Regions from separate parts of the Streptomyces sp. 1331.2 genome, predicted to be linked through region 1. Evidence: predicted binding sites of a transcription regulator. Region 1 holds the regulator's gene; each other region holds the start of a gene.

What was found. The regulator HrcA, encoded in region 1, represses chaperone genes, less so after heat shock. The targets are predictions, from matches to a motif close to TTNGCACTCNGNNNNNCNGAGTGCNAA.
Region 2: CRP52_RS12880 (FmdB family zinc ribbon protein) is a predicted target of HrcA. The motif match lies at 6,319-6,345, and genes of this name have one in related genera.
Region 3: groL (chaperonin GroEL) is a predicted target of HrcA. The motif match lies at 3,356-3,382, and genes of this name have one in related genera.

Annotation. Positions count from the first base shown of each region.
Region 1 is NZ_OBMJ01000001.1:5,178,338-5,188,217, forward strand. It holds gene CRP52_RS22215 (AMP-dependent synthetase/ligase) at 1-1,245, shown strand, start outside; gene hemW (radical SAM family heme chaperone HemW) at 1,304-2,533, shown strand; gene CRP52_RS22225 (DUF3097 domain-containing protein) at 2,586-3,449, opposite strand; gene pspAB (PspA-associated protein PspAB) at 3,474-4,058, opposite strand; gene htpX (zinc metalloprotease HtpX) at 4,082-5,002, opposite strand; gene hrcA (heat-inducible transcriptional repressor HrcA) at 5,298-6,332, shown strand; gene dnaJ (molecular chaperone DnaJ) at 6,408-7,550, shown strand; gene CRP52_RS22250 (16S rRNA (uracil(1498)-N(3))-methyltransferase) at 7,629-8,378, shown strand; gene CRP52_RS22255 (S41 family peptidase) at 8,490-9,880, shown strand, end outside.
Region 2 is NZ_OBMJ01000001.1:3,058,701-3,068,580, forward strand. It holds gene CRP52_RS12865 (penicillin acylase family protein) at 26-2,743, opposite strand; gene CRP52_RS12870 (potassium/proton antiporter) at 2,983-4,467, shown strand; partial or broken gene CRP52_RS12875 (MFS transporter) at 4,800-6,196, shown strand; gene CRP52_RS12880 (FmdB family zinc ribbon protein) at 6,357-6,662, shown strand; gene CRP52_RS12885 (hypothetical protein) at 6,950-7,222, shown strand; gene mscL (large conductance mechanosensitive channel protein MscL) at 7,253-7,672, shown strand; gene CRP52_RS12895 (hypothetical protein) at 7,724-7,945, opposite strand; gene CRP52_RS12900 (sigma-70 family RNA polymerase sigma factor) at 8,135-9,106, opposite strand; gene CRP52_RS12905 (phosphatase PAP2 family protein) at 9,528-9,880, shown strand, end outside.
Region 3 is NZ_OBMJ01000001.1:3,248,611-3,258,490, reverse strand. It holds gene CRP52_RS13735 (glucosyl-3-phosphoglycerate synthase) at 1-502, opposite strand, end outside; SAM riboswitch class I at 651-786, shown strand; gene thrC (threonine synthase) at 804-2,084, shown strand; gene CRP52_RS13725 (MoaD/ThiS family protein) at 2,144-2,422, shown strand; gene CRP52_RS13720 (cold-shock protein) at 2,963-3,166, shown strand; gene groL (chaperonin GroEL) at 3,539-5,161, shown strand; gene CRP52_RS13710 (hypothetical protein) at 5,260-5,616, shown strand; gene CRP52_RS13705 (HD domain-containing protein) at 5,613-6,281, opposite strand; partial or broken gene CRP52_RS13700 (PadR family transcriptional regulator) at 6,349-6,657, shown strand; gene CRP52_RS13695 (copper homeostasis protein CutC) at 7,835-8,521, shown strand; gene CRP52_RS13690 (HelD family protein) at 8,572-9,880, opposite strand, start outside.

The DNA of each region.
Region 1 (9,880 bases):
GGCGTGCGCCTGGTGCACGACTGCTGGGCGTACGAGGGCCGGGCGCAGGAATCCAGTGGGCTGCTGCGCTCCGACGACGTGCAGTTCATGTGGCTGCCGCTGTCGCACGTGTTCGGCAAGACGCTGATCTCCGGGCAGATCGCCACCGGCCACGTGATGGCGGTGGACGGCCGGGTGGACCGGATCATCCACAACCTGCCGGTGATCCGGCCGACCATCATGGCTTCGGCGCCGCGCATCTTCGAGAAGGTCTACAACGGCATCGCGGGCAAGGCCCGGGCCGAGGGCGGCGCCAAGTACAAGATCTTCCTGTGGGCGGCCAAGGTGGCCCGGGAGCACGCCCGGGCCGTCCAGGAGAGCCGGATCGCCACCGGCACCGGCACCGCCCCGCTGGGCCTGCGGGTGCAGCACGCGCTGGCCGACAGACTGGTGTACGCGAAGATCCGGGCGGCCTTCGGCGGCCGGCTGCGCGGGGCCGTCTCCGGCAGCGCGGCGCTGGCCCCGGAGATCGGCTACTTCTTCCTCGGCGCCGGGGTGCCGATCCTGGAGGGCTACGGCCTGAGCGAGACCAGCGCCGGCTCCTGCGTCAACCGCGAGGAGGACGTGCGGATCGGCACGGTGGGCCGCCCGCTGCCCGGCACCGAGGTGCGGATCGCCGAGGACGGCGAGATCCTGCTGCGCGGCCCGGGCATCATGCGCGGCTACCACAACCTGCCGGAGAAGACCGCCGAGGTGCTGGAGCCGGACGGCTGGTTCCACACCGAGGACATCGGCGAGCTCAGCCCGGACGGCTTCCTGCGGATCACCGACCGCAAGAAGGACCTGTTCAAGACCTCCGGCGGCAAGTACGTGGCGCCCAGTGAGGTCGAGGGCCGGTTCAAGGCGGTCTGCCCGTTCGTCAGCAACATCCTGGTGATCGGCAACGGCCGCAACTACTGCACCGCGCTGATCGGCCTGGACGAGGCGGTCCTCATGCCGTGGGCCGCCGCGCACGGCCTGGCCGGCAAGTCGTACGCCGAGCTGGCCGCGGAGCCGGCCGTCCACGAGCTGATCGAGGGCTTCGTGAAGCGGCTCAACGCGGGGCTGCAGCGCTGGCAGACGATCAAGAAGTTCCACCTGCTGCCGCGCGACCTCGACGTCGAGCACGGCGAGCTCACCCCGAGCCTGAAGATCAAGCGCCCGGTGGTCGAGCGGACCTACGCCGACGCCGTCAGCGCGATGTACGCGGGCGCCAACGAGGCCTGAGCCCTCCCGTCCCGTACGGCCCGCGGGGAACGCCCGGGCCGTACGGGACAATGGGGTCATGCCCTCCGCACTCCCCGACGGCGAACCCGTGCCGTCCGACGGTTCCCTGCCCGCGCACGCCCTCGACGGGCTCGGCCGGCGGCCGTTCGGCTTCTACCTGCACGTGCCGTACTGCGCCAGCCGCTGCGGCTACTGCGACTTCAACACCTACACCGCGACCGAGCTGCGCTCCTCCGGGGCCGTCGCCTCCCAGGAGACGTACGCGGACAACGTGGTCGCCGAGATCCGGCTCGCCCGGAAGGTGCTCGGGGACGTCGACCTGCCGGTGCGGACCGTGTTCCTGGGCGGCGGCACCCCCACCCTGCTGCCCGCCCGGGACCTGGTGAAGATGCTCGCCGCGATCCGCGAGGAGTTCGGGCTCGCCGACGGCGCCGAGGTCACCACCGAGGCCAACCCGGAGTCCGTCGGCCCGGCCTACCTGGCCGAGCTGCGCGAGGGCGGCTACAACCGGATCTCCTTCGGCATGCAGAGCGCCCGGCCGCACGTGCTGCAGCTGCTCGACCGCCACCACACCCCGGGCCGCCCCGAGGCCTGCGTCGCCGAGGCCCGCGCGGCCGGCTTCGAACACGTCAACCTCGACCTGATCTACGGCACCCCCGGCGAGTCCGACGACGACTGGCGGGCCTCCCTGGACGCCGCGATCGGCGCCGGGCCCGACCACGTCTCCGCGTACTCCCTGATCGTGGAGGAGGGCACCCGGCTCGCCGCCCGGGTCAAGCGCGGCGAACTGCCGATGATCGACGACGACGTGCACGCCGACCGCTACCTCATCGCCGAGCAGGCGCTCGCCGCCGCCGGTTACCACTGGTACGAGGTCTCCAACTGGGCCACCACCCCCGAGGGCCGCTGCCGCCACAACGAGCTCTACTGGACCGGCGCCGACTGGTGGGGCGCCGGCCCGGGCGCCCACAGCCACGTCGGCGGCGTCCGCTGGTGGAACGCCAAGCACCCCGCCGCCTACGCCCAGGCCCTCACCGAGGGCCGCACCCCGGCCCTGGGCCGCGAGGTCCTGGCGGAGGAGGACCGCCGCGTCGAGCGCATCCTGCTGGAACTGCGCCTGGTCGAGGGCGTCTCCCTGGACCTCCTCACCGCCACGGGCCGCCGGGCCGCCGCCCGCGCCCTGGCCGACGGCCTCCTCGCCGCAGAGCCGTACGAGCAGGGCCGCGCCGCCCTGACCCTCCAGGGCCGGCTGCTCGCGGACGCCGTCGTGCGTGACCTGGTGGACTGACGTTCGTCAACGACCCGCTGGGTGCCCTTCTCGACACCTCGGAATTCCAGACCTACGCCTGACCCGGCAGCGTCACGAAGTCGATCAGTTCCTCGACCCGGCCCAGCAGTTCGGGCTCCAGGTCCTTGTAGCTGTCCACCTTCGAGAGGATGTGCTTCCAGGCCGCCGGGGTGTCCACCGGCCAGCCGAGGCGGCGGCAGGTGCCTTCCTTCCAGTCCTCGCCGCGGGGGACGGCGGGCCAAGCGGGGATGCCCACGGAGGAGGGCTTCACGGCCTGCCAGATGTCGATGTAGGGGTGGCCGACGACCAGGACCGACGCGCCGGTGACCTGGGCGGCGATGCGGTGCTCCTTGGTGCCCGGGAGCAGGTGGTCGACCAGGACGCCGAGGCGGCGGCCGGGGCCGGGGGCGAAGTCGGCGACGATCGCCGGGAGGTCGTCGATGCCGCGCAGGTACTCGACGACGACGCCCTCGATGCGCAGGTCGTCGCCCCAGACCCGCTCGACCAGTTCGGCGTCGTGCCGGCCCTCGACGTAGATGCGGGACTCGCGGGCGACCCGGGCGCGGGTGCCGGGGACGGCGATCGAGCCGGAGGCGGTGCGCCCGGGCGTACGGGCGGGAGCGGGGCCGGCCGGGCGGACCAGGGTCACCACGCGGCCCTCCAGCAGGAAACCGCGCGGGACCAGGGGGAAGACCCGGTGCTTGCCGAAGCGGTCCTCCAGGGTGACGGTGAACCCCTCGGCGGTCTTCTCGCAGCGCACCACCGCCCCGCAGAAGCCGGTCGCGGCCTCCTCGACCACCAGGTCCCGTTCGGCGGGCACCTCCGGGGCGGGGGTCTGTCCCCCAGCCCGGCGGCCGGGAGGTGCCCCCGTCTTCCACGGCGGGGTGAGGTCGGGTCCGTACCGGTGGCTGCGCATGAGGGCGACTATACGGACGGACCGTCACAGGCCCGGCGCGCCCCAGACCGGGAACCAGCGGCTCAGGTCCTTCTCCAGCCGCAGGTCGTTCCCCAGCATCGCGTTGACCTGAAGCTCCAGCGGGCTGTTGCGCTTCTCCCCGCCGCCGGGCATCGGGGCGAAGGGGTAGAAGGTGCCGCGCTTGTAGAGGTAGACCAGGGCCAGCGACTGCCCCTCGGCGTTGCGGAAGGCCACCAGGGAGCAGAGCAGCTGCGGTCCGAAGCCGTTCGCCTCCAGCTCGCTGTTGACCGCGTGCAGGTCGTTGACCAGCTCCGGAAGCTCCTCGGGGGTGTGCCGGGCGAGCAGCCAGGAGTAGCCGTAGCCGTCCTTGGAGGCCTCCACCGGGACGCCGCCGCGCTCGGTGTCGGCGTCCAGCAGCGCCCGTACCTGCTGTTCGACCTGGACGAAGGCCGCGCCCTCGACGGCCGCGAAGCAGACCGAGCCGAGCCCGGTGGGCAGGAATCCGGCGCCGGCCTCCAGGGTGAGCGCGGCGGACGGCACGCCGAACAGCTGGTCCAGGTCGGGCTTGACGGGCTTGGTGCGGCCGAACAGGGCGTCCAGGATTCCCACGGCGGTCCTTTCCTCGACAGGGGTCAGCGGCCGAGCTGTTCGGAGATCTTCGCCAGCTGCTCCAGGCGCTTCTCCAGCGTCGGGTGGGTGGAGAACAGCTGGGAGGCGGTCTCCCGGGCGTTCAGCGCGGGGGCGAAGTAGAAGGCGTTGTACGGCTGGGCCTGGCGCAGGTCCTTGCTGGGGATGGCCGCGATCTGCCCGGTCACCTTGGTGAGGGCCGAGGCGAGCGCGCTGGGCCGTCCGGTGAGCTGGGCGGCGGCGCGGTCGGCGGCCAGTTCGCGGTAGCGGGAGAGGAGCCGGGTGAGCAGGAAGCTGATCGCGTAGACGACCATCGAGACCAGCGGGATGATCAGGGCCACGATGGCCGCGTTCTGGTCGTTGTTGTTGCGGCCGCCACCCATGAACCCGCCGTACACGGCGATCCGGGTCATCGCACCGGCGAGGACGCCGAGGAAGCCGGCGATCGTCATCACCGCGACGTCCCGGTGGGCGACGTGGGACAGCTCGTGGGCGAGGACGCCCTCCAGTTCCTCCGGCTCCAGCCGGCGCAGCAGGCCGGTGGTGACGCAGACCACCGCGTTCTGCGGGTTGCGGCCGGTGGCGAAGGCGTTCGGCATGTCGTTGTCGGCGACCGCCACGCGGGGTTTGGGCATGTCGGCCAGCGCACAGAGCCGGTCGATCGTGCCGTGCAGCTGGGGAAACTCCTCCGGGGACACCTGGTGGGCGCCCATCGCCCGTTCGGTGATCCTGTCGCTGAACCAGAACTGGGCCACGAACAGCCCGCCGGAGATCAGGACGATCAGCGGCCACGCGCCGCGCAGCAGCGCGATCAGCAGGCCGGTGAAACCGACGTACAGCAGCCCGATCACGAACATCGTCACGACCATGCGGCTGGTCAGGCCGCGGTCGGGCGCGAAGCGGGTGGGTTGGCCCGAGCTCGACATCGCTTGCTCCTCCATTCGCCGTCGCTTCCGATGCTGCCACCCGGACGGCCCCGGGGCACCACCCCCGCGCCGGGAACCGTGAACGGTCGCCGCCGTGCGGGCCGTACCCGGAACTGCGGGCAGGATCACCCCGGGCGGGCCGTTCCTGCCGTAGGACCCGGGCCTTACACTGGCAGGTACGGTTCTGGCACTCGTGTGTTCAGAGTGCCAAGACCGGGGCCTCCCGGGGGCGGCCCGTGGCAGTACTGCAGGGACACACAGACGGACAACGTGCGAAGACGGAGGTGCGTGCCCCATGGCCGGAGAGGTCCGCCAGCTGGACGACCGCAAGCTCGCGGTGCTTCGCGCGATCGTGCAGGACTACGTGGGCACCGAGGAGCCGGTCGGCTCCAAGGCCCTGGTGGAGCGGCACAACCTCGGGGTCTCGCCGGCGACCGTCCGCAACGACATGGCGGCGCTGGAGGAGGAGGGCTACATCCACCAGCCGCACACCAGCGCCGGGCGGATCCCGACCGACAAGGGGTACCGCCTCTTCGTCGACAAGCTCGCCGAGGTCAAGCCGATGAGCGCCCCCGAGCGCCGGGCGATCCGGCACTTCCTGGACGGCGCGGTCGACCTGGACGACGTGGTCGCGCGCACCGTGCGGCTGCTCGCCCAGCTGACCCGCCAGGTCGCGGTGGTGCAGTACCCGTCGCTGTCGCGCTCCACCGTCCGGCACATCGAGCTGGTGGCGCTGGCCCCGGCGAAGGTGATGCTGGTGCTGATCACCAACACCGGCCGGGTCGAGCAGCGGATGGTCGACTGCCCGGGCCCGGTCGGCGAGACGGTCCTGGCGGACCTGCGGGCCAGGATCAACACCAGAGCCGCCGGACGGCGCCTCCCGGAGGTCCCCGGGCTGCTGGAGGAACTTCCGGCGATGTTCGAGCAGGCCGACCGGCCGACCGTCAGCACGGTCCTGGCGACGCTGTTCGAAACGCTCGCGGAACAGAACGAGGAGCGGATCATGCTGGCCGGGACGGCCAACCTGACCCGCTTCGGCCACGACTTCCCGCTCACCATCCAGCCGGTGCTGGAGGCTCTGGAGGAGCAGGTCGTCCTGCTCCGCCTCCTGGGTGAGACCACGGACGCCGCGATGACGGTCAGGATCGGCCGGGAGATCGCCTACGAGGGGTTGAATTCCACCTCGGTGGTGTCGGTCGGTTACGGTTCGGGCGACGAGAGCGTGGCCAAACTGGGTGTGATCGGTCCGACCCGGATGGACTACCCGGGCACAATGGGGGCGGTGCGGGCGGTGGCACGGTACGTGGGCCAGATCCTGGCCGAGTCGTAGCAAGGGCCGCCGTTAAAAATTAACGGCCGGCGACCAGTCGCAGCACTACTACAGGCGGAACAAGCGGAGCATTTGGTGGCCACGGACTACTACGCGGTACTCGGCGTCCGACGGGATGCGGGGCAGGACGAGATCAAGAAGGCGTTCCGGCGCCTGGCACGCGAACTGCACCCGGACGTCAACCCGGACCCGAAGACGCAGGAGCGGTTCAAGGAGATCAACGCCGCCTACGAGGTGCTCTCCGACCCGCAGAAGCGCCAGGTCTACGACCTCGGCGGGGACCCGCTGTCGCCGAGCGGCGGCGGTGGCGCGGGCGGGTTCGGCGCCGGCGCGGCGGGCTTCGGCTTCTCCGACATCATGGACGCCTTCTTCGGCGCCGCGGCCGGCCAGCGCGGCCCGCGCTCGCGCACCCGCCGCGGGCAGGACGCCATGATCCGGCTGGAGATCACCCTGGAGGAGGCCGCCTTCGGCACCACCAAGGAACTCCAGGTCGACACCGCCGTCACCTGCACCACCTGCAGCGGCGAGGGCGCGGCCCCCGGCACCTCCGCGCAGACCTGCGACATGTGCCGCGGCAAGGGCGAGGTCTCCCAGGTCACCCGGTCCTTCCTGGGCCAGGTCATGACCTCCCGCCCCTGCCCGCAGTGCCAGGGCTTCGGCACCGTCGTGCCGACCCCGTGCCCGGAGTGCGCCGGCGACGGCCGGGTCCGCGCCCGCCGCACCCTGACCGTCAAGATCCCGGCCGGTGTCGACAACGGCACCCGGATCCAGCTGGCCGGCGAGGGCGAGGTCGGCCCCGGCGGCGGCCCGGCCGGCGACCTGTACGTCGAGATCGCCGAGACCACCCACAGCATCTTCCAGCGGCGCGGGGACGACCTGCACTGCACCGTCACCATCCCGATGACGGCGGCCTCGCTCGGCACCCAGGTGCCGCTGCAGACCCTGGACGGCCTGGAGGAGGTCGACATCCGGCCCGGCACCCAGTCCGGCCAGTCGATCCCGCTGCACGGCCGGGGCATCACCCACCTGCGCGGGGGCGGCCGGGGCGACCTGATAGTGCACGTCGAGGTGAAGACGCCCACCAAGCTCGACCCCGAGCAGGAGGAGCTGCTGCGCCGCCTGGCGGTGCTGCGCGGCGAGGAGCGGCCGTCCGGCCAGTTCGCGCCGGGCCAGCAGGGCCTGTTCTCCCGGCTGAAGGACGCCTTCAACGGCCGGTAGCCGTCCCGGGAGGGGTGCCGAGGCTTCCTCGGCACCCCTTTCGCGTTCCCGTTCCGCCCCCTTTCCGGAGGTTCCCGCATGACCGCGCCCGTCTTCGTCGTCGAGACCGAGCGGATCGCCGCCGCCGCGCCCGGGGCCGTGGTGCGCCTGGACGGCCCGGAGGGGCGGCACGCGGCCGCGGTGAAGCGGCTGGAGCCCGGCGAGGCGGTGACCCTGGCCGACGGGCTGGGGCTCGGCGTGGACGGGACGGTCGCCGAGGTGTTCGGCAAGGACGCGATCGAGGTGAGCGTCACCGCCGTGCGCCGGGAGCCGGAGCCGGCGCCGCGGATCGTCGTCGTCCAGGCGCTGCCCAAGGGCGACCGCGGCGAGCTGGCCGTGGAGACCATGACCGAGGTCGGCGTGGACGTGGTGATCCCGTGGGCGGCCTCGCGGTGCATCACCCAGTGGAAGGGCGAGCGCGGCGCCAAGGCGCTCGCCAAGTGGCGGGCCACCGCCCGGGAGGCGGGCAAGCAGTCCCGCCGGCTGCGCTTCCCCGAGGTCCGCGACCCGATGACCACCCGGCAGCTGGCGCCCGTGCTGGCGGGGGCCGCGTTCGCCGCCGTGCTGCACGAGGAGGGCGCCGAGCCGCTGGCGTCGGCCGCGCTGCCGCCGGCCGGCGACCTCGTGCTGGTGGTCGGCCCCGAGGGCGGGGTCTCCCCGGAGGAGCTGGCCGCCTTCGCCGAGGCGGGCGCGAAGCCGTACCGGCTGGGCCCCTCGGTGCTGCGCACCTCCACCGCCGGGGTGGCCGCCGGCGCGCTGCTGCTGGGGCGCACCGGCCGCTGGTCGTAGGTTCCCGGCCCGTACTACGGGCCCGCGGCACCGTCCAGCGGGCACGCCCGGGGGTGGCGACTCTGCCGAAAAGCCGGGCGGCTCGTGCGCGCACGTGCCTACGCTGGCCGCGTGACGGACACCCTCAGCACCTCTGCGGGCGCCTACCTGCGCCATCCCCATCTGCACGGCGACCTGGTCACCTTCGTCGCCGAGAACGACATCTGGCTCGCCCCGCTGGAGGGCGGCCGGGCCTGGCGGCTGACGGCCGATCACCTGCCGGTCCGCGACCCCAGGTTCTCCCCGGACGGGCGGCACATCGCCTTCACCTCCACCCGGGACGGCGCGCCCGAGGTGCACGTGGTGCCGGTGGACGGCGGGCCCTCGCGCCGGCTCACCCACTGGGGCAGCGGCCAGACCCGGGTGCAGGGCTGGACGGCCGACGGCCGCCCGATCGCCACCACCGCCGCCGGCCAGGCCACCCTGCGCCGCACCTGGGCGCAGGCCGTGCCGCTGGACGGCGGCGAGCCGGTGCGGCTGCCGTACGGGCCGATCGGCGGGATCGCCGCGGAGCCGGGCGGCGACCGCGTGCTGCTGGCCAGTGCCGCGATCCGCGAGCCGGCCTGGTGGAAGCGCTACCGGGGCGGCCGGGCGGGCAAGCTGTGGATCGGCCGGGACGAGTTCACCCGGATCCACGAGGACCTGGACGGCCAGCTGTCCTCGCCGCTGTGGGCTGCCGGTCCCGACGGCGGGCAGGGCGGCCGGATCGCGTTCCTGTCCGACCACGAGGGCGTCGGCGAGCTGTGGTCCAGCCTCCCCGACGGCTCCGACCTGCGCCGCCACACCGCCGACCCGGACGGCTTCTACGCCCGCGACGCCACCACCGACGGCACCCGGGTGGTGTTCCACCGGGCCGGCGACCTGTGGCTGCTGGAGAGCCTGGCCGAGGGCACCGAGGCGCGCCGCCTGGACGTCCGGCTGGCCGGCCCGCGCAGCGGCCGCCGCCCCCGCCCGGTGCCCGCCGCGCACTGGCTGGAGTCCGTCGCCCCCGACCGCACCGGCCGGGCCAGCGCCGTCGTGGTGCGCGGCAGCGTGCACTGGCTGACCCACCGCGAGGGCCCGGCCCGGGTGCTGGACGAGACGCCGGGCGTGCGCGGGCGCCTGGCCCGGGTGGTGCCGGGCGAGGACGGCGCCCAGGGCGTGCTCTGGGTCTCCGACGCCGAGGGCGAGGACGCGCTGGAGTACGCCCCCGCCGTGCACGGCGCCGAGCGCCGCCGGCTGGCCGCCGGGCAGCTCGGCCGGGTCAACGTGCTGACCGTCTCCCCGGACGGCAAGCAGGCCGCGCTCGGCGTGCACGACGGCCGGGTGCTGCTGGTGACGCTCGCCGACGGCACCGTGCACGAGCTGGACCGCAGCACCGACGGCCAGGTCAGCGGGCTGGTGTTCAGCCCGGACTCGGCCTGGCTGGCCTGGTCGCGCCCGGTGCCGGGGCTGGGCCCGTACTCGCTGCGCCAGATCGTGCT
Region 2 (9,880 bases), 2.1 Mb from region 1:
ACGGGGCCGCCGGCGAGTACCGGCGTCAGCCGGTGGTGAGCACCAGCTTGTGCGTGGTGGCCTTCTCGACCGCGTCCGGACCGAAGGCCCAGGTCAGCAGCTTGCCCTTGAGCCAGAGGTCGGTCTGGTCGTTGTAGTTGGCGTGGAAGGCGTGGCCGGAGGCGCCGCCGACGTTGATCCAGCGCGAGGAGTCCAGGTCGTTCAGGTCGACCACCATCCGCATCGACGGGATCCAGTCCACCTGGTAGCCGGCCGCCGCGTTCCAGCCCGCCGCGTCGACCGCCGCCGAGCCGCCGGAGAGGCGGTACGGGCCGCGGTTGAGCAGCTTGTGGAGCACCGGGGAGGCGATCGAGGAGTCGTCGGTGCCGAGAGTCTGCTCCCGCAGCTCCAGCTTGTGCAGCCGGCCCCAGCTCCAGGTGGAGATGTCCTTGCTGAGCAGCGAGGTCAGCTCCTGGCGGGCGTTCTTCATCGCCTCCTTGAGGAGGTTGTCCAGGCCCTTCTGCACGGTGTGCTGGGAGTCGATGTACGTCCACCACGAGCTGTCGGGCTTGTCCAGCTGCGCACGCACCACCTCGGTCCAGCGGTCGCCGCCGTCCGGCTGGGCCTTGCCCGGGTCGCGGGTGCCGCACTCGGTGACGATCCTGGTGGTGCTGTCCGGCTTGGTCGGGTCGTCCTGCTGGCGCACCAGCAGGCAGTTGTCCTTGGCCCGGAGGTCGGCCGGGAACTTCTGGCCGAAGGCGAGGGTGAGCAGCTGGCGCCAGACGCCGTTGTAGTAGGCGGCGGCGGCCGAGTCGGCGTCCTGGTGGTAGTTCCAGTCCTTCAGCAGGTCCTGCGCCTGGCGCACGTACGGGTCGTCGATCTGCTGCTTGAGCAGCAGCGGGACCAGCGTCTTGGCCATCACGTTGGTGTTGTCCAGCTGCAGGGTCTGCATGTCGTCCGGCGAGATCTTGCCGTTGTTCTTGAGCAGGCCCTCGATCTGGTCGGTGATCTCCTTGGCGCGGGTGCCGTACTCCCAGTCCTTGGTCAGGCTGTACTTGTAACTCGGGTCGACCACGGCCTGGTTGGCGGTGACGATGTAGCCGGAGGACGGGTTGAGGCTCCACGGCAGCGCGGTGAAGGGGATCGAGCTCTTCCACTGGTAGCCGGAGTCCCAGCCGAGGGCCGGGTAGGTGCCGTCGCCCTTGCCGCGGACCGGGACGTCCCCCGGGGCCTGGTAGCCGATGTTCTTGGCGTCGGCGTAGATCAGGTTCTGCGCGGGGACGGCGAAGTCCTTGGCGGCTGCGCGGAAGTCGTCCCAGTTCTTCGCCTTGTCGAGCTCGAAGACGGCGTCCATGGTCTTGCCGGGGTTGAGCGCCGTCCACTGCAGGGCGACGCCGTAGCCGCCGGTGCCGCGGTCGGGGGCGGAGGTTCCGTTGGGGGCGTACTTGCCGACGTTCTGCTGCTCGTTGCTCTGGTCGGAGATGAGCGGGGCGCCGGTCTGGGTGGTGCGGACGGTGATGGTGCGGTCGTCCCCGCCGGCGACCTTGATGGTCTCCTTGCGCAGGTCGAACTTCACGTCCTTGCCGTCCACCTGGTAGGTGTCCGGGCCGGTGACCTTCTCCAGGAAGAGGTCGGTGACGTCGGCGCCGAGGTTGGTGAAGCCCCAGGCGACGTCCTTGTTGTGGCCGATCACCACGCCGGGCATGCCCGCGAAGGTGAAGCCGGAGACGTCGAACTGGCAGGCCGGGGAGGCGGTCCGGCAGTGCAGGCCCATCTGGTACCAGACCGAGGGCAGGCCGGGGCCGAGGTGCGGGTCGTTGGCCAGCAGCGGCTTGCCGGTGGTGGTGTGGCTGCCGGCGACCACCCAGGAGTTGGAACCGATGCCCTGGCCGGGGCGGCCGAGCAGCTGCGGCATCCCGTCGATCCGGTCGGTGAGGCCCTGCAGCAGCGCCTTGGTGGTGGCCGCGCCCTGGGCGGTGGCGGTGCCGTTGCCCGCGCCGGGCTGCGGGGAGCCGTCGGCGGGGCGGTAGTTGTCGCCGTTGACGGTGCCGGTCTTCACGATGGTGCCGTTGCGGGCGTACGGGTAGTCCGGGTACAGCTCGGCGATCTTGTCCGGGCCGAAGTCCTGGGTCAGCAGCGAGCGGTCGATCTCCTCCTGGAGGTTCCCGGAGAGGTTCCAGGCCATCGCCTTGAGCCAGGCCACCGAGTCCACCGGGCTCCACTGCTCGGGCGTGTAGCCGCTGTTGACGGCGCCGAGCAGGGCGTACTCCAGCGAGGCCTTCTCACCGCCGGGGTGCTCGGCGAGCCAGGCGTTGACGCCGTCCGAGTAGGCCTGCAGGTACTTCTTGGTCTCCGGCGACAGCTTGGTGTCGTACTCCTTCTGCGCCACCTGCCGCCAGCCCATGGTGCGGATGAAGGTGTCGGTGTCGACCTGGCCGTCGCCGAACATCTCGGAGAGCCGGCCGGCGGTGATGTGCCGGCGGACGTCCATCTCCCAGAAACGGTCCTGCGCCTGGACGTAGCCCTGGGCGCGGAACAGGTCCTCGGAGGTGTCGGCGTACAGCTGCGGGATGCCGTTGGCGTCCCGCTTCACGTCGACCGGCGCGCTCAGGCCCGCCACCTTGACGCTGCCGTCCACTTCCGGGAAGGAGGCGCGGACCGCGGTGACCCCGCGGTAGCCGCCGTAGCCGACGCCGGCCACCAGCAGCACGACCAGCACGATCACGAACAGACGGGCGCGCCGGAACTTCTTCGAGCGGGGCATCTGGGTCCTTGCGGTCCTGACTTCGGGGCGGGCGGGCGTGTCCAGGGCCTGCGGCCGTGACAGGGCACCACATTAGGCCGAGTCGGCCGGGAGCCGTGAACGGGGGACCAAGCTAAAGATATGGCAAAATGTTAGACTGAGTAACGATCCGCAAGAGGAGCATTGACGCCTCCTTAACGGGTCGGCCCCCAGCACCACCAGACACCCCGTCCGCCCCTGCCTGCCCGAGGTGCCCCTGCGTGAACGTCTCCCATCTGAACCAGCTCCTCCTCGAAGCCTCCGTGATCCTGCTCTTCGCGGTGGTCGCCGTACGGATCTCCACCCGGTCAGGGCTGCCCAGCCTGCTGATCTACCTGGGGATCGGCGTGGCGCTGGGGCAGAACGGGATCGGCGTCACCTTCAACAACGCCGAGCTGACCCAGGTGATCGGCTACGCGGCGCTCGTGGTGATCCTGGCCGAGGGCGGCCTCAAGACCAGCTGGCGGGAGATCAAGCCGGTGATGCCGGCGGCCACCGTGCTCGCCACCGTCGGCGTCGGAGTCAGCGTGTTCGCCACCGCGGCCGGCGCGCACTGGCTGGTCGGCCTGGACTGGCGCACCTCACTGCTGCTCGGCGCGATAGTTTCCTCGACCGACGCGGCGGCCGTCTTCTCGGTGCTGCGGATGGTCCCGCTGCCCCACCGGCTGACCGGCCTGCTGGAGGCCGAGTCCGGCTTCAACGACGCGCCCGTCGTCATCCTGGTCGTCGCCTTCGCCACCGCCGGCGAGCTGGACCCCTGGTACGTCATGATCGGCACGATCCTCGCCGAACTGGCGATCGGCGCCGCGGTCGGCTTCGCCGTCGGCAAGCTCGGCGCCTTCGGGATCAAGCACGTCGCACTGCCCTCCTCGGGCCTCTACCCGATCGCCGTGATGGCGCTCACCGTGCTCGCTTACGCGGGCGGCGCGCTGCTGCACGGCTCCGGCTTCCTCGCCGTCTACATCAGCGCGGTGATCCTCGGGAACTCCAAGCTGCCGCACGGGCCCGCCGTCCGCGGCTTCGCCGACGGCCTGGCGTGGATCGGCCAGATCGGCATGTTCGTCCTGCTCGGCCTGCTCTGCACGCCCGCGACCATGGGCTCCTCGGTGGTGCCCGCGCTGGTGATCGGCGGCGTGCTGGTCTTCCTGGCCCGGCCGCTGTCGGTGGTGCTCTCGCTGACCCCGTTCAAGGTGCCCGCCCGCGAACAGGCCCTGCTGAGCTGGGCCGGGCTGCGCGGGGCGGTGCCCATCGTGCTGGCCACCATCCCGGTGGTGTCCGGCGCCCACGAGGCCGAGGACGTCTTCAACATCGTCTTCATCCTGGTCGTCGTCTTCACCCTGCTCCAGGGGCCGACCCTGCCGTGGGTGGCCAAGCGGCTGCGGATCGGCGAGGGCGCGATGGGCCAGGACCTCGGCATCGAGTCCGCCCCGCTGGAGAAGCTGCACGGACACCTGCTCTCGGTCGCGCTCTCCCCCACCTCCCGGATGTCCGGCGTGGAGATCAGCGAGCTGCGGCTGCCCAAGGGCGCGGCCGTCACCCTGGTCGTGCGCGAGGGCAACTCCTTCGTGCCGGACAAGGCGACGGTGCTGCGGGCCGGGGACGAGCTGCTGGTGGTCACCACGGACGAGGTCGGCGAGGCGGCGGAGCGGCGGCTGCGGGCCGTGGACCGGGGCGGCAAGCTCGCGGGGTGGCTCGACGGGCGGTGAGGCGGGGGGCCTGTGGGGCCGTGGGGCTCGCGAGCTCTGTAAAGGCTCGTGGGGCCTGCGAGTCTCGCGAGCTCTGCGAGGCTCGTGGGGCTTGCGAGGCTAGTAGGGCCTGCGAACAAGGGGTGGGTTGGCGGGATCTACGCGCGTAACTGTATGCTGATAGGACCACGCCGCATAACCATCGCTAGACCACCCCAGCATCTGCCTGACGCAGAGTTGGCGCGACCGCTCGGCGGCCGCGGTCCGGCCCCCGGCAACCACGCCGGGCCGACCCGGTATCTACCCCGGTCGACGCGCGAGAGGACGACTCTCGGCGCCGTCGGGGCCACCCCATGCCCTGCCGCGCTACCAGGCAGCAGGAAGGACCGACCGTGACGGCCCGCCGAACGGTCGCTACCTCCGCGGACACCGCGGACACCACCGCAGCCCAGGCCCCCGCCCGCGTCGGGTACGGCGAACTGCTGCGCACCCCCGGGGCCTGGACCTTCCTGTCCCCGCGCTCGTCGCCCGACTGCCGTACGCGATGCTCAGCATGGGCATCCTGCTGCTCGTCACCCAGACCCACGGCTCGTACGGCACCGCCGGTACGGTCACCGCCGTCGCCGCCGTCTCCCAGGCCCTGATCGGGCCGCAGACCGGACGGCTCGCCGACCGCTACGGTCAGGCCGCGGTGCTCGTCCCGACCGTCCTGGTGCACGCCGCCTCGGTCGGCGCGCTGATCGTGCTGGCGCTCGGCCACGCGCCGGCCTGGAGCCTGTTCCTGGCCGCCGTCCCGGCCGGTGCGAGCGTGCCGCAGATCGGCGCGATGGTCCGGGCCCGTTGGGTGGCCCGGTTCACCGCGGACGGCCCGACCGAGAGCTCCGCGGCCCGGGTGAGCACCGCCTTCGCCTTCGAGTCCGTGACGGACGAGTTCACCTTCGTGATCGGCCCGATCCTGGCCTCCGGCATCGCCGCCCTCGCCAACCCGGCGGCCGCCCTGGTCGCCGAGGCCGCGCTGACCCTCGTCGGCGGCCTGGCCTTCGCCGCCCAGCGGCGCACCGCCCCCGCCCGGATCCTGCCGCAGCCCGGCACCAAGCGCGCCTCGGCGCTCGCCTCCCCCGGCGTCCGACTGCTGGCCGGGACCTTCCTCGGCGTCGGCGCGGTCTTCGGCGGCATGCAGGTCTCGGTGAACGCCTTCGCCGACTCGGTCGGGCAGCACGACGCGGGCGGCACCGTGTACGGGATCTTCGCGGGCGGCTCGATGCTGGCCGGCGTGCTGTACGGCGTGATCGCCTGGCGGCGGCCCGTGCAGCAGCGGATGCTGATGAGCTACACGCTGCTGGTGCTCGGCTGCTCGACGTTGTGGGCGATGCCCAACCTGGTCGCGCTCACCGTCGCCGGCCTGGTCTGCGGCCTGGCCATCGCGCCGACCCTGATCAGCGGCTACACCCTGGTCGAGACGCTGGTCGCGGACGGCGCCAAGACCGAGGCCTTCACCTGGCTGACCGGCGCCATCGGGCTGGGGCTGGCGGTCGGCTCGATGGCGGCGGGCAAGCTCATCGACGGGCACGGGCCGTCGACCGGGTTCCTGGTACCGCTGATCGGCGCCGGCCTGGGGCTGGTCGTGCTGGCCTCGCTGCGGCACCTGCTGGTGGCCCGGGGAGCGGCCAAGGATTCCGTCCCGGACTCCGCCGCCGGCGCTGCCGACGGTTTCGTGGAGCGCGAGCTGGTGGGCGCGGCCAAGGGCTGAGCGGGCGGCGTTCCGACGGGCGGGCCCGGGCCGGGCTCGGGCCGGGCTTGGGCCGAAGCGGGGCCGATGTCACACCGGAGTCGCTGGACTGATCCAGCGGAATGCCGCATCATTGACCATCGTTAGCACTCATCAGGCGAGAGTGCCAGGAGGAAGACAAGTGCCCACGTACCAGTACCAGTGCACCGAGTGCGGCAACGGCCTGGAGGCGGTGCAGAAGTTCACCGACGAGGCGCTGACCACGTGCCCCGACTGCCAGGGACGGCTTCGCAAGGTCTTCTCGGCCGTGGGTGTCGTGTTCAAGGGCTCCGGCTTCTACCGGACCGACAGCCGCTCCTCCTCCAGCAGCTCGGTGAGCTCCGGCTCGTCGTCGACCACCTCGACGTCGTCCGGCACGCCCGCCGCGTCCGGCTCCGCCGGCTCCGGCTCCTCGGCGCCGTCCAGCCCGGCTCCGGCCGCGAGCTGACCCGGGCGCCGGATCCTCCCGGACGCCCGGCAAGCAGACCTCGGCAAGGCCCGTCGGCCCCGCATCACGCGGGGGCGGCGGGCCTTTCCGCGTGCTCCAGGCCCGTTTCGGTGCCGTTGTCAGCTCGGGCAGGGTCGACTCACTCGTGTGAGTGTACGAATTTGTCCACAGGGGCGGAGTTATCCACAGGCTGGGGAAAGAGGCTTTCCGGCGTCGGCCGGAGCGTGCACGGTGGGGCCCAGCCGGTCCACCGGGGCCGGCCCGCCGACCGATCCGGAGGTGCGTCCATGACCACCGTGAGCTTCTCCGTCCCGCTGCCCGCCCCCACCGTGCCGCCCCGGCAGGAGGTGCCCAGCTTCCCGCCGATCCGGCGCGGCTGCGGCGGGTGGCACCGCTGGCGCAGCGCCGTCCGACGGCGGGCCGGGGTGCCCGTCCTGGTCCTGCTGGCGGTGGCGGCGGCGCTGGCGCTCGGGCCCGCGCGGGCCGGACTGCCGCCGCCCGTCGGGGGCGCGCTGGGCCGGACGGGTTGTCAATCCGGGGCTGCGGAAGATCACCCGTAACCCGGTGGCGACTTCGTCGTTCGAGGCGGCATGAAGGGCTTCAAGGAATTCCTGCTGCGTGGAAATGTCGTCGAACTCGCCGTCGCCGTGGTCATCGGCGCGGCATTCACCAACATCGTCAACACCTTCGTCAAGGGCGTTATCAATCCGATCGTCGGCGCCTTCGGGACGAAGGACCTGGCTTCCTACACTTCCTGCCTCAAGGGGCCCTGCGAGACGGGTCCGGCCGGTGAGGTCACGTCCGGAGTCCTCATCCTGTGGGGATCGGTGCTCAGCGCCGCCCTGCAGTTCCTGATCACCGCGCTGGTCGTCTACTTCGTTCTGATCGTGCCCATGAACAGGATGGCGGCCCGCCGCAAGTCCCTCGCCGAGGAGGCGGCGGAGGCCGAGGCCAAGGAGGTCAAACTGCTCACCGAGATCCGCGACGCACTGGTCGCGCCGCTGCGCTGACCGTCGCGGTCCGGCTCCTGCCCCCGTTCGCTTCTCACTCCCGGTTCTCCCTCAGCCCCCGTGGTGCGGCGGGCGCTGGCTCAGGTACCAGTCCAGCCCCCGCCCGCCGCCCGCCCCGGGGCCGTCGCCCCAGCCGGCGTCGGTGTCGTCCCCGGACTGCTGGTCCAGCGGATCCCGGAAGACCAGCCGGGCCTTGGCCGCGGGTTTCTTCTCCGAGGCCTGGTCCTGTTCCTGCCCCGGCTCGTCCTGCCCCTGCTCGCTCACCTTGTCCACTCCGTCCACTCCGTCCACTCCGTCCACTCGGTCTCGGTCCCGGTCCCGGTCCCGGTCCACCTCGTCCCGCCCCTCCAGCCTAAGAGTCCCGTGGCACGCCTCGGGCCCTGCTGCGGAGCGCTCCGCACCAGGGCCCGGGTGGGGCTCTGCAGCCAGTTCCGGTTCGCCGGAAGTTCGCCGACGGGCCGGTCAGGCGGCTTCGAAGCCCGCGTGGTCGGCGATCTTCTTCAGCTCGGCCAGCGCGTGCTTCTCGATCTGGCGGATCCGCTCACGGGTGAGGCCGTGCTGCTTGCCCACCTCGGTGAGGGTGCGTTCGCGGCCGTCCTCCATGCCGTACCGGGAGCGGATGATCGAGGCCGTGCGGTCGTCCAACCGCCCGATCAGGTCGTCCAGTTCCTCACGGCGGAGCATCACCATCACGGCGTCCTCGGGGGACGTCGCCCCGGTGTCCTCGACCAGGTCCCCGAACTGCGTCTCGCCCTCGTCGTCCACCGACATGTTGAGGCTGACCGGATCCCGCGCCCAGTCCAGCACGTCCTTGATCCGGGCCTCGGTGGTGTCCAAGTCGGCCGCGATCTCGGCCGGCTCGGCCTCGCGGCCCAGCTCCTTGGACTTCTCCCGCTGCACCCGCCGGATCCGCCCCAGCTCTTCCACCAGGTGCACGGGCAGCCGGATGGTGCGGGACTGGTCGGCGATGGACCGGGTGATCGCCTGCCGGATCCACCACGTCGCGTACGTGGAGAACTTGAAACCCTTGGCGTAGTCGAACTTCTCGACGGCGCGCACCAGGCCCGCGTTGCCCTCCTGGATGAGGTCCAGCAGTGGAAGGCCGCTGCGCGGGTAGCGGCGGGCGACGGCGACGACGAGACGGAGGTTGGAACGGATGAACACGTCCTTGGCGCGCTCGGCGTCGGCGGCTATCGCCTCCAGCTCCTCGCGCGTGCTGCCGTCGGGGAGTTCGCCCTCGTCCAGCAGGTGCTGGGCGTACACGCCGGCCTCGATCCGCAGCGAGAGCTCGACCTCCTCGGCGGCATCGAGCAGGGGCGTCCTGGCGATCTCGTCGAGGTACATGCCGACCAGGTCGCGGTCGGCCTCAAGGTTGGTCGGGCGGGCCGCGCGAGTCCGGTCGGCCCTGTCGCGAACGACGGCACGGGTGGCCATGCTTGCTCCCTTTGCTGGTGTTGCCGAGGTCTGCCTGCCTGCCATGAGGGCAAGAAGTGCGGGCCCTTGGGGCTCACACGTAACGATCCAACGAACAGAATCCGGACAACATTCCCAAGTCACTCCGATTCTTCCGCGCGATGCAGTATCCTGCCGGTTTTCACACCGACTTTGGACGCTCGGTGACCGCCCGGGCACGGTCCGCTTCCCGACACGACCGTTCGGGGAGCGATTTCTTCACTCGACCCTCACGCGGAGGTCGCCCTTCCGTTGAACCCGCGAACGGCCGCACACGTTCCCGCACGCCCCCGCTTTCCGCCCGCGCAAACGCCCCGGCGCACGCAGGACCTCCCCACAAAAGATGCCAAATCGCTATCGGCCCAGCTCCTGATCGGTGCGGGACACTGGGAAGGTGTCAGCCATGCACCTGACCAACAGCACGACCTCCGTCACTGCGCGTTACCGCAGTCTCCTTCGGGACGCAGCGCTCGCGTTGGGTTGTGCCGCGCTGTTCGGCGTCCTGGCGGCTCTGGTGACGAGCCACTGGCAACCACTGGACCGCTTCGACCAGGAGTGGATCGGCGAACTGCACGACTACGCCCGGGAACACCGGGCGTGGACCGCCGCCGTGCAGACGCTCTCCGACATCGGCGGCACCGTCACGATGCGTGCACTCCTGGGCGTCGCAGCCGTCTGGCTCTGGTTGATCGGCGCCCGCGTGCTGGCCGGCTGGGTGGCCGCCCAGACCCTGGTCGGCTGGGGCGCCCTGTGGGC
Region 3 (9,880 bases), 1.9 Mb from region 1:
GGTCGTACATGGCCTTGACCAGCTGGATGGACTCGTCGGTCAGCAGCGGGCCGACGATGCCGGAGACGAAGGCCGGGTCGAACTCGCGCAGGTCGGCGTCGACGAAGCAGACGATGTCGCCGTGGGTGACCAGCAGCGAGCGCCAGAGCACCTCGCCCTTGCCGGGGGCGGCGGGCAGCCGGGGCAGGATGGCGTCCCGGTGTTCCACCCGGGCGCCGGCCTCGGCGGCGACGGCGGCGGTGGCGTCGGTGGAGCCGGAGTCGACCACGACGAGCTCGTCGACCAACGGGAGGCGTTCCATCAGCTCCCGGCGGACGGTGCGGACGATGTCGCCGACGGTGGCCTCCTCGTCCAGGGCGGGGAGCACCACGCTGACGGTGCGGCCGGTGCGTTCCTTGGCCGCGAGGAGGGCGTCGACCGGCCGGTCGGCCGCGCTCCAGGAGCGGCGGCGCAGCCAGGACGCCGCCTGCGGGAGGAGCTCGGGAGTCGGTTCGGCGGGCACGGAAGTCTCCTCGGCGGGGTCGGGTGGGACGGGCCATCTCGCGTGGCGGACGGTCCCGTTCAGGGTTGACGCCTTCGGATACAGTCTTCGTACAGCGGTCGGACCTTCGCACGCCGGGGTCGCCGTTGAGCAGCAACACAATTTCACAAGCTCATCCAGAGGGACTGAGGGAACGGCCCGTTGACGTCCCGGCAACCTTCTCGCTCGGCTGTCGTCGACAGGCCCCGGCGGGACAGGTGCCAATTCCGGCCTGTGGCGCGACCGCGCCGCGGGGAAGATGAGGAGAGAGGCCTCCGCCATCATGGCTATCGACCTTGCCGCACCTGTTTCCGTCGACCTGGGCCCGGCCACCGCGCTGTCCTGTCGGGAGTGCGGAACGCGTTTCCCCCTCGGCCCCAGCTTCGCGTGCCTGGAGTGCTTCGGCCCGCTGGAGATCGCCTACGAGTTCGGCGGCGAGGACGCCGAGGAGCTGCGCAAGCGGATCGAGGCCGGTCCGGCGTCCGTCTGGCGTTACGCCCCGCTGCTGCCGGTGCCGGCCGACGTGGCGTCCAAGCCCAACCTGAACCCGGGGTGGACCCCGCTGGTGAAGGCGGACAACCTGGGCCGGGAGCTCGGCTTCACCGCCCAGCTGCACATCAAGGACGACTCCGGGAACCCGACGCACTCCTTCAAGGACCGGGTGGTGGCCTGCGCGATCGAGGCGGCCCGGGCGTTCGGGTACACCACGCTGTCCTGCTCCTCGACCGGCAACCTGGCCGGTGCGGTGGGTGCGGCGGCCGCTCGCGCCGGGTTCCGCTCCTGCGTGTTCATCCCGCACGACCTGGAGCAGGGCAAGGTCGTCATGGCCGGGGTGTACGGCGGCGAGCTGGTCGGCATCGAGGGCAACTACGACGACGTGAACCGCTTCTGCTCGGAGCTGATCGGCGACGCGGCCGGTGAGGGCTGGGGCTTCGTCAACGTCAACCTGCGCCCCTACTACGGCGAGGGCTCCAAGACGCTGGCGTACGAGATCTGCGAGCAGCTCGGCTGGCGGCTGCCGGAGCAGATCGTGATCCCGATCGCCTCGGGCTCGCAGCTGACGAAGATCGACAAGGGGCTGCAGGAGCTGATCAAGCTCGGCCTGGTCGAGGACCGGCCGTACCGGATCTTCGGCGCCCAGGCCGAGGGGTGCTCGCCGGTGTCGGCCGCCTTCAAGGCCGGGCGGGACGTGATCAGGCCGGTCAAGCCGAACACCATCGCCAAGTCGCTGGCGATCGGCAACCCGGCCGACGGGCCGTACGTGCTGGACATCGCGCGGCGGACCGGTGGTGCGGTGGAGGATGTGACGGACGCCGAGGTCGTGGCGGCGATCCGGCTGCTGGCGCGGACCGAGGGCATCTTCGCCGAGACCGCGGGCGGGGTGACCGTCGGCGTGCTGAAGAAGCTGGTCGAGACCGGGCAGCTGGACCCGGCCAAGGAGACCGTCGCGATCAACACCGGCGACGGCCTGAAGACCCTGGACGCCGTCTCCGACGCGGGCATGACCGCCGTCATCCGCCCGACGCTGGAGTCCTTCCGCGCCGCCGGCCTCGCGTCCGCCTGACCACCTCCACCCCGCAAGGCCCCGCCCCCCCCGCAAGGCCCCACCCCGCAAGGAGAGCCATGAGCGCCACCGTCCGCATCCCCACCATCCTGCGCACCTACACCGACGGCGCCGCCGAGGTCACCGCCGAGGGCGCCACCCTGGCCGAGGTCATCGCCGACCTGGAGAAGAACCACGCGGGCATCTCCGCCCGCATCCTGGACGACACCGGCAAGCTGCGCCGCTTCGTGAACGTCTACGTGAACGACGACGACGTGCGCTTCGCCGAGGGCCTGGCGACCGAGATCAAGGACGGCGCCGGCGTCTCGATCATCCCGGCGGTGGCCGGCGGCTGCTGACCCGCCGCGGCCCCGTTTCCGGCCGCCCGCCCGTACGGAATTCCGCTCTCCGTACGGGCGGGCGGCCGCGTGAATTTCGGCGGGAATATTTCCCGGTCGAGTCGGAGTAGAGTGTGGCTCGGCTGGGAACAGGGCCTCCCTTTCGGCCTTCCGCGGTGTTCCACCGGAGGGCGTCCGGCCGGTGAGACCGGCGCGGGAAACATGTCAGGCCGATGTCAGAATTCGCGCGGGCATTTGAGTAATTCGTCCGCTATGTCCGGCGTGAAATGCGGAGATTTTCCCGGTTCACCCTGTCCTGTCCCTTGACAGTGCAGCGGAATTCCCGGCGGCTGACCCTGTTGCAGAGGGCTTCGGTCCGGATACATTCAGCGGCGGTCGACGCAATCAGCCGCCCACCGGAAGCCGTTCGGCATCCCGTGCGGGGGATTGCGGCGTGCACGGCTGCGCTCAGGGGGGTTCCCCGGGCCGGCCTACACAACCAACCCGGGCCCGTGACCTGCGGGCGCGTGAAGGGCCAGCACAGCACTAGGGGAGTTCGGAATGGCTCAGGGCACCGTCAAGTGGTTCAACGCGGAGAAGGGCTACGGCTTCATCGCGGTCGACGGTGGTGCGGACGTCTTCGTCCACTACAGCGCGATCCAGATGGACGGCTACCGCACCCTCGAGGAGGGCCAGCGGGTCGAGTTCGAGATCTCCCAGGGACAGAAGGGCCCGCAGGCGGACATGGTCCGCGCCGCGGGCTGACGCCTTCCGACCCCAGGAGCTCGGCGCGGCCCTACGGCTGGTGACCTCTCGCTTCTCGGCGGGCCCGTACGACACGCGTCGTGCGGGCCCGTCGGCGTTCCCCGGCGGGGGCCGTGTGGCGGGGTGGTCGGCGGGCCGCCTGGTGGGCCGGGTGCGGGCTCCGCGGCGGCTCGCGGATCGGTGATTGGGCTTGCACTCGACCACCGTGAGTGCTAATCATTGGCGTTAGCACTCACAGCGTGAGAGTGACAGCGGACCGGGTCGGTGAGGCCCCCGGGAGCGGTAGGGGAAAAGACCCCCGCACACCAGGGCCGTCCGTCGCGGGCACCCCTTGGTCCGAGCAGTCGACCGTGTCCCGGAGGACCACTTCTGATGGCCAAGATCATCGCCTTTGATGAGGAAGCTCGCCGCGGCCTTGAGCGTGGCATGAACCAGCTCGCCGACGCAGTGAAGGTCACGCTCGGCCCCAAGGGCCGCAACGTCGTGCTGGAGAAGAAGTGGGGCGCCCCCACGATCACCAACGACGGTGTCTCCATCGCCAAGGAGATCGAGCTCGAAGACCCCTACGAGAAGATCGGCGCGGAGCTCGTCAAGGAGGTCGCCAAGAAGACCGACGACGTCGCGGGTGACGGCACCACCACCGCCACCGTGCTGGCCCAGGCCCTGGTTCGCGAGGGTCTGCGCAACGTCGCCGCCGGCGCCAACCCGATGGCCCTGAAGCGCGGCATCGAGAAGGCCGTCGCCGCCGTCTCCGACCAGCTGCTGGCCCAGGCCAAGGACGTGGAGACCAAGGAGCAGATCGCCTCCACCGCCTCCATCTCGGCCGCCGACACCCAGATCGGCGAGCTGATCGCCGAGGCCATGGACAAGGTCGGCAAGGAAGGCGTCATCACCGTCGAGGAGAGCAACACCTTCGGTCTGGAGCTGGAGCTCACCGAGGGCATGCGCTTCGACAAGGGCTACATCTCGGCCTACTTCGCCACCGACCTGGAGCGGATGGAGGCGACCTTCGAGGACCCGTACATCCTCATCGCCAACTCCAAGATCGGCTCGGTCAAGGACCTGCTCCCGCTGCTGGAGAAGGTCATGCAGAGCGGCAAGCCGCTCGTCATCATCGCCGAGGACGTCGAGGGCGAGGCCCTGTCGACCCTGGTCGTGAACAAGATCCGCGGCACCTTCAAGTCCGTCGCCGTCAAGGCCCCGGGCTTCGGCGACCGCCGCAAGGCCATGCTCGGCGACATCGCCATCCTCACCGGTGGCACCGTGATCTCCGAGGAGGTCGGCCTCAAGCTGGAGAACGCCGGCATCGACCTGCTGGGCACCGCCCGCAAGGTGGTCATCACCAAGGACGAGACCACCATCGTCGACGGTGGCGGCGACAGCGAGCAGGTCGCGGGCCGCGTGAACCAGATCCGCGCCGAGATCGAGAACAGCGACTCGGACTACGACCGCGAGAAGCTCCAGGAGCGCCTCGCCAAGCTGGCCGGCGGCGTGGCCGTCATCAAGGCCGGCGCGGCCACCGAGGTGGAGCTCAAGGAGCGCAAGCACCGCATCGAGGACGCCGTCCGCAACGCCAAGGCCGCCGTCGAGGAGGGCATCGTCGCCGGTGGTGGCGTCGCGCTGCTGCAGGCCGGTGTCGCCTTCGACAAGCTGGAGCTGGAGGGCGACGAGGCCACCGGTGCCAACATCGTCAAGGTCGCGCTGGAGGCCCCGATCAAGCAGATCGCGACCAACGCCGGCCTGGAGGGTGGCGTCGTGGTGGAGAAGGTGCGCAACCTCCCCGCCGGTCACGGCCTGAACGCCGCCACCAACGAGTACGTCGACCTGGTCGCCGAGGGCATCATCGACCCGGCCAAGGTCACCCGCTCCGCGCTGCAGAACGCCGCCTCCATCGCGGCGCTGTTCCTCACCACCGAGGCCGTCATCGCCGACAAGCCGGAGAAGGCCGCCGCGGCCGCCGGCGGCGGCATGCCGGGCGGTGACATGGACTTCTGATCCTGATCGGTCTACCGGTCGGATCGGCTGATCCTCGTCCGTGTGGGCGGTTCCCTTCGGGGGGCCGCCCACGCGGCGTTGTGCCGGACAATGGGGGGATGGCTTCCGACGACATCGAGACCGCCCTGCACAACGCGCGCGCCCTGATCCTGGCCGACCTCACCGCACGGGACGTGGCCGACGCCGCCGTCGTCTCGCTGGTGGAGCAGGCCGTCACCCACCGCCGGTGGTGGCTGGAGCAGTGGCCGGACGGCACCGAGTACGTGCTCGGACTGGTCGCGCAGGACGTCCAGGACGCGCTGCTGGAGGCGTACGGGCGCTGGCCGCTGTGTACCGTCTGCGCGGCCGACGGGGATCCGCACGCGCTGGGCGTGGAGCCGGAGCTGGGGCCGGAGCCGCACTGGGTGTGCGGCAAGCAGGGCGCGGTGGTGGCGCCGGTCGGCGAGCTGCGCTAGAGACTTTCGAGTTCGGTCGTCAGGTTGGTGCGGGCGGCGGCGGTGAAGCGCTCGCGGGCGGCGGGGGTGCGGTAGAGCGCCGGGAGCGCCAGGAGCCGGCGCAGCACGGCGGCCCGGCCCGCGCGGAAGTCCGGCTCCGGGACGAAGCCGTACTCCTCCCGGACGGCGGCCGCGTACGCCGCGTACGCCCCGGGGGTGCCGCCGAGGACGGCGAGGTCCGCGTCGCAGAGCACCTCGCCGTCGCGGTCGCCCGGCGCCGGGTCGTGGGCGACGGTGAGCAGCACCAGCCGCTCGACCTCGGCGGTGCGGGCGGCGGGCAGGCCGGCGGCGGTCAGGGCGCGGACGGCCAGGGCGGCGCTGCGTTCTTCGTTCTCGCTGCGGTCGGGGCGGTAGACGGCGTCGTGGAACCAGGCGGCGAGGCGGACGGTGTCCGGGTCGGCGGCGTGCCCGGCGAGGTCGTCGACGTGGCGCAGGACCGCGCGCAGGTGCTCGGGGGTGTGGTAGCGGCGCTGCGGCTCGGACCAGCGGCGCAGCAGCTCGCGGCCGTACGGCCCGGGGTCGGTGGTGGCGCCGCAGCGGTGCAGCAGGGCGGTCCAGGCGGCGAGCAGGTCGTCGGTCGTGGTGGGCGGTGTGTCGGGCATGGTCTCGGGCGTCGTCTCGGGCATGCGGGCCATTGTGGCGGCTCGGCCGGGCGCTGGACCTTATAGGTAGGTTGACGATATATGTAGGCGTATGACGGAACGCTCGATGCAGGAGCCCACGCTGCTCCTGCTCACCGCACTGGCCGACGCGCCGAGACACGGCTACGCCCTCATCCAGGAGGTCGCCGCGATCTCCGACGGCCGGGTCAGGATGCGCACCGGCACGCTCTACGGCGCCCTCGACCGGCTGCTCGGCCAGGGCCTGATCGAGGTCGCCGCCGAGGAGGTGGTCGACGGCCGCGCCCGGCGCACCTACGCGCTGACCGACGCCGGCCGGGGCGCGCTGGCCGCCGAGGCCGAGCGGCTGCTGGCCGTCGCCACCGAGGCGGAGCGCCGGCTCTCGAAAGTCCGGTCGATGCTGACGGGGAAGGCGGGGCCGAACAAGCGGCCCGCGACGGGGGGGAGGCCTCACATGACCACGCCGACGATCGGAGCGCCCTGGCTGTCGCCCGCGCTGCGGGCCGCGCTCCAGCTCTACCCGGCGCACTACCGCCGCGAGCGCGGCGAGGAGCTGGCGGAGGTCTTCGCCGAGACGACGGCGCAGGCCGGCCGCTGCGCCGTCGCCCGGGAGATCCTCGACCTGGCGCTGTACGGGCTGCGGGTGCGGCTCGGGCTGACCGGCGCCTCGATGCCCGGCCGGGTGCTGGCGATGGCCGCCCCGATGGCCGTCGGCGCCGTGATCGGTGCCGTGCTGGCGCCCTGGGTCGCCGACGCGGACCGGGTGGCCTGGAAGCTCACCTGGGACGACTCGCTGCGCACCTACGTCGGGATCCTGGCCGAGCCGGTCACGGCGATGCTGCTCCTGGTGGCGGCGCTGCTCGGCCGGTGGACGGCGGGACGGGGCCTGTCGCTGGCCCTGGGCGCGATGGGCCTGCTCGAACTGGGGCAGGAGGCCCACCGCTCGTACTTCTCCGTGTGGTGGTCCGGGTACGTCGGGATGGCGACCCTGCCGCTGGCGCTCTGCGCGCTGGTGCTGGCCGGCGCCCCGACCGACCTGCTGCCCCGGGCTACCTGGCGGACCCGGGGGCTGGTCCTGGCCTCGGCGGTGACGGGCGGGCTGCTGGCGGCGGGGCAGCGCTGGGACGACACGACGTTCCCGGTGGACCAGGGGTGGTTCGTGGCGATGCTGGTGGTGCCGGCGCTGCTGGCCTTCACCGCGCTGCGCAGCCGGGTGGCGCCCGCCGCCCTGGGGATCGTGGTGCTGGCGCTGACCGGGCCGGCCAGCCTGTTCAACATCTGGCGGGAGTCCCGGGGGGTCTCGCACCTGCTGCCCACGGTGGTGCCGGTGCTGGTGCTGCTGGCGGTGACGGCCGTGGCGGTGCACCGGGTCGGCCGGGGTGGGGCCGGGCGTGGCGGGGCGGCGCGCGCCGGGGTGGGACGCAGTCCGGTGTGACGCGGGGTGCCCGGAACGGCTGGCTGGTGGCCCCGAACGGCTGGCTGGTGGCGCGGAACGGCGGGGTGGCCGGAACGGTGGTGTGGTCTCGCCGGGTTCGGCGGGATGTGGCAGGCTGTCGAATATGTCTAGACCAATTTTCGAAGTCATCGCGCTGACGCCCCAGGACGCCCAGGCCGCCGAGTCGGGCGGCGCCGACCGGCTCGAACTGGTCACCGACATGGCCGCCGACGGGCTCACCCCGTCCGTCGAGGACTTCGCCCGGATCCGGGCCGCCGTCGGCATCCCGCTGCGCGTCATGCTCCGGATCCGGGACGGCTTCGCCCCCGGCGACCTGGACGAGCTGTGCGCCCGGGCCGCCGCCCTGCGCGCCGAGGGCGCCGAGGAGTTCGTCCTCGGCTTCCTCGACGCCGGCGGCGCCGTCGACCTGGCCGCCACCACGGTCGTCGCCGAGGCGGTGGCCGGCTGCCGCTGGACCTTCCACCGGGCGATCGACCACAGCGCCGACCGGGCCGCCCTGCGGGCCGCCGTCGGTGCCCTGCCCGGGCTGGACACCTTCCTCACCTCCGGCGCGGCCGCCGGGGTGGACGCCGGCCGCGAGGTGCTGTCGGCCGAGCTCGCCCGCGCCGGGGAGCCCGGCTACCGGCAGCGGATCCTGATCGGCGGCGGCCTGCGGGCCGAGCACCTGAAGGAGCTGCGGGCGGACGGCTTCGACGCCTTCCACGTCGGCGGTGCGGTGCGGGCCGGCGGCTGGCAGACGCCGGTGGACGCGGCCAAGGTCGCCGAGTGGCGGGCGCTGATCGACGCCTGAGCGGGTTTGCACGAGGGGCCGGCCGTCACGGGCCGGCCCCTCGAAGCGTGTCAGCGCAGCTGCTCGGGCAGCGGAGCCTCGTGCAGCACGGTCAGGCCGGAGACGGCGCGGGTCAGTGCGACGTACAGCCGCCGCAGGCCGGTCCGTTCGTCCGGCTCGCCGGCGATCACCGCGGCCGGTTCGTCCAGCACCACGTAGTCGTACTCCAGGCCCTTGGCCAGCGAGGCCGGGACGAGGGTGAGCCGGGCCTCGGCGGTGGTCTCGGTGCCGGGGGTGAGGTGCGGCAGGCCGGCCGCGGCCAGCGCCTCGGCGAGCTGCGGGATCCGGGCGTCGGCGGCGATCAGGCCGGTCGAGCCCTCGCGCGCCAGTGCCTCCCGGCAGGCGGCGACCACGGCCTCCGGCAGGCCGCCGTCGGCGATGTGGCGGATCGTCAGCGAGCCGGGCGCCTCGCGGACCGAGCCGGCCGGGGCCAGGCCGGGGGCGATCGCCGGGAGCAGCCGGGAGGCGTACGCGATGACCTCCTCCGGCACCCGGAAGCCCTTGGTCAGCTCCTCGATGTGCGCGTCCGGCTTGCCCAGGTGGTGCAGCGCGTCCGGCCAACTCGCCGTCGCCCACGGGGTGGTGCCCTGGGCGAGGTCGCCGAGGACCGTCGCCGAGCCGGTGGTGCAGCGGCGGCCGACCGCCCGGTACTGCATCGGGGAGAGGTCCTGCGCCTCGTCCAGCACCACGTGCCCGAGCGAGGGCGTGCGCTGCACCAGGTCCGTCGCCTCGTCCACCAGGACGGCGTCGGCCGGCGTCCAGCGGGCGGTCTTCACCGAGCGGCCGGGCTTGGGCCAGAGCACCGCTGCCTGCTCCTCGGGCGTCAGCACGCCCTCGGCGCACTCGGCCAGGAACCCGGGGTCGGAGAGCAGCCGCAGGACCAGCTTCGCCGGGTCCACGGCCGGCCAGCACTCCTTGACCACCGCCTTGACCGCGCTGTTGCGGGCCACTGCGTCCTGCACCCGGTCGTCCGGGGCCTCGCCGCCCTGCTCCATCTTCAGCAGCACGGCGTGCGCGATGCGCTGCGGCAGGGCGTCCCTGGCGGCGCCGTAGCGGATCTCGCGGCCCCTCAACTCCTCGATGATCTCCACCAGTTCGTACACCGGGACGCGCCAGCGGCGGGAGCCGCGGATCACCACGCAGGGCTCGGTGGGCAGCGTGATGCCGGCCTGCACGGCCCGGCGCAGCACCTCGGCCATCCGGGCGTCGCCCTTCAGCCGGGCCGCCTCCGGGTCGTCCTCGCCCCGGACCTCGACGTGCCCGACCAGCTGCTGCACGGTGGCCTGGGCGACGTCCAGCTCGCCGAGGGCCGGGAGCACC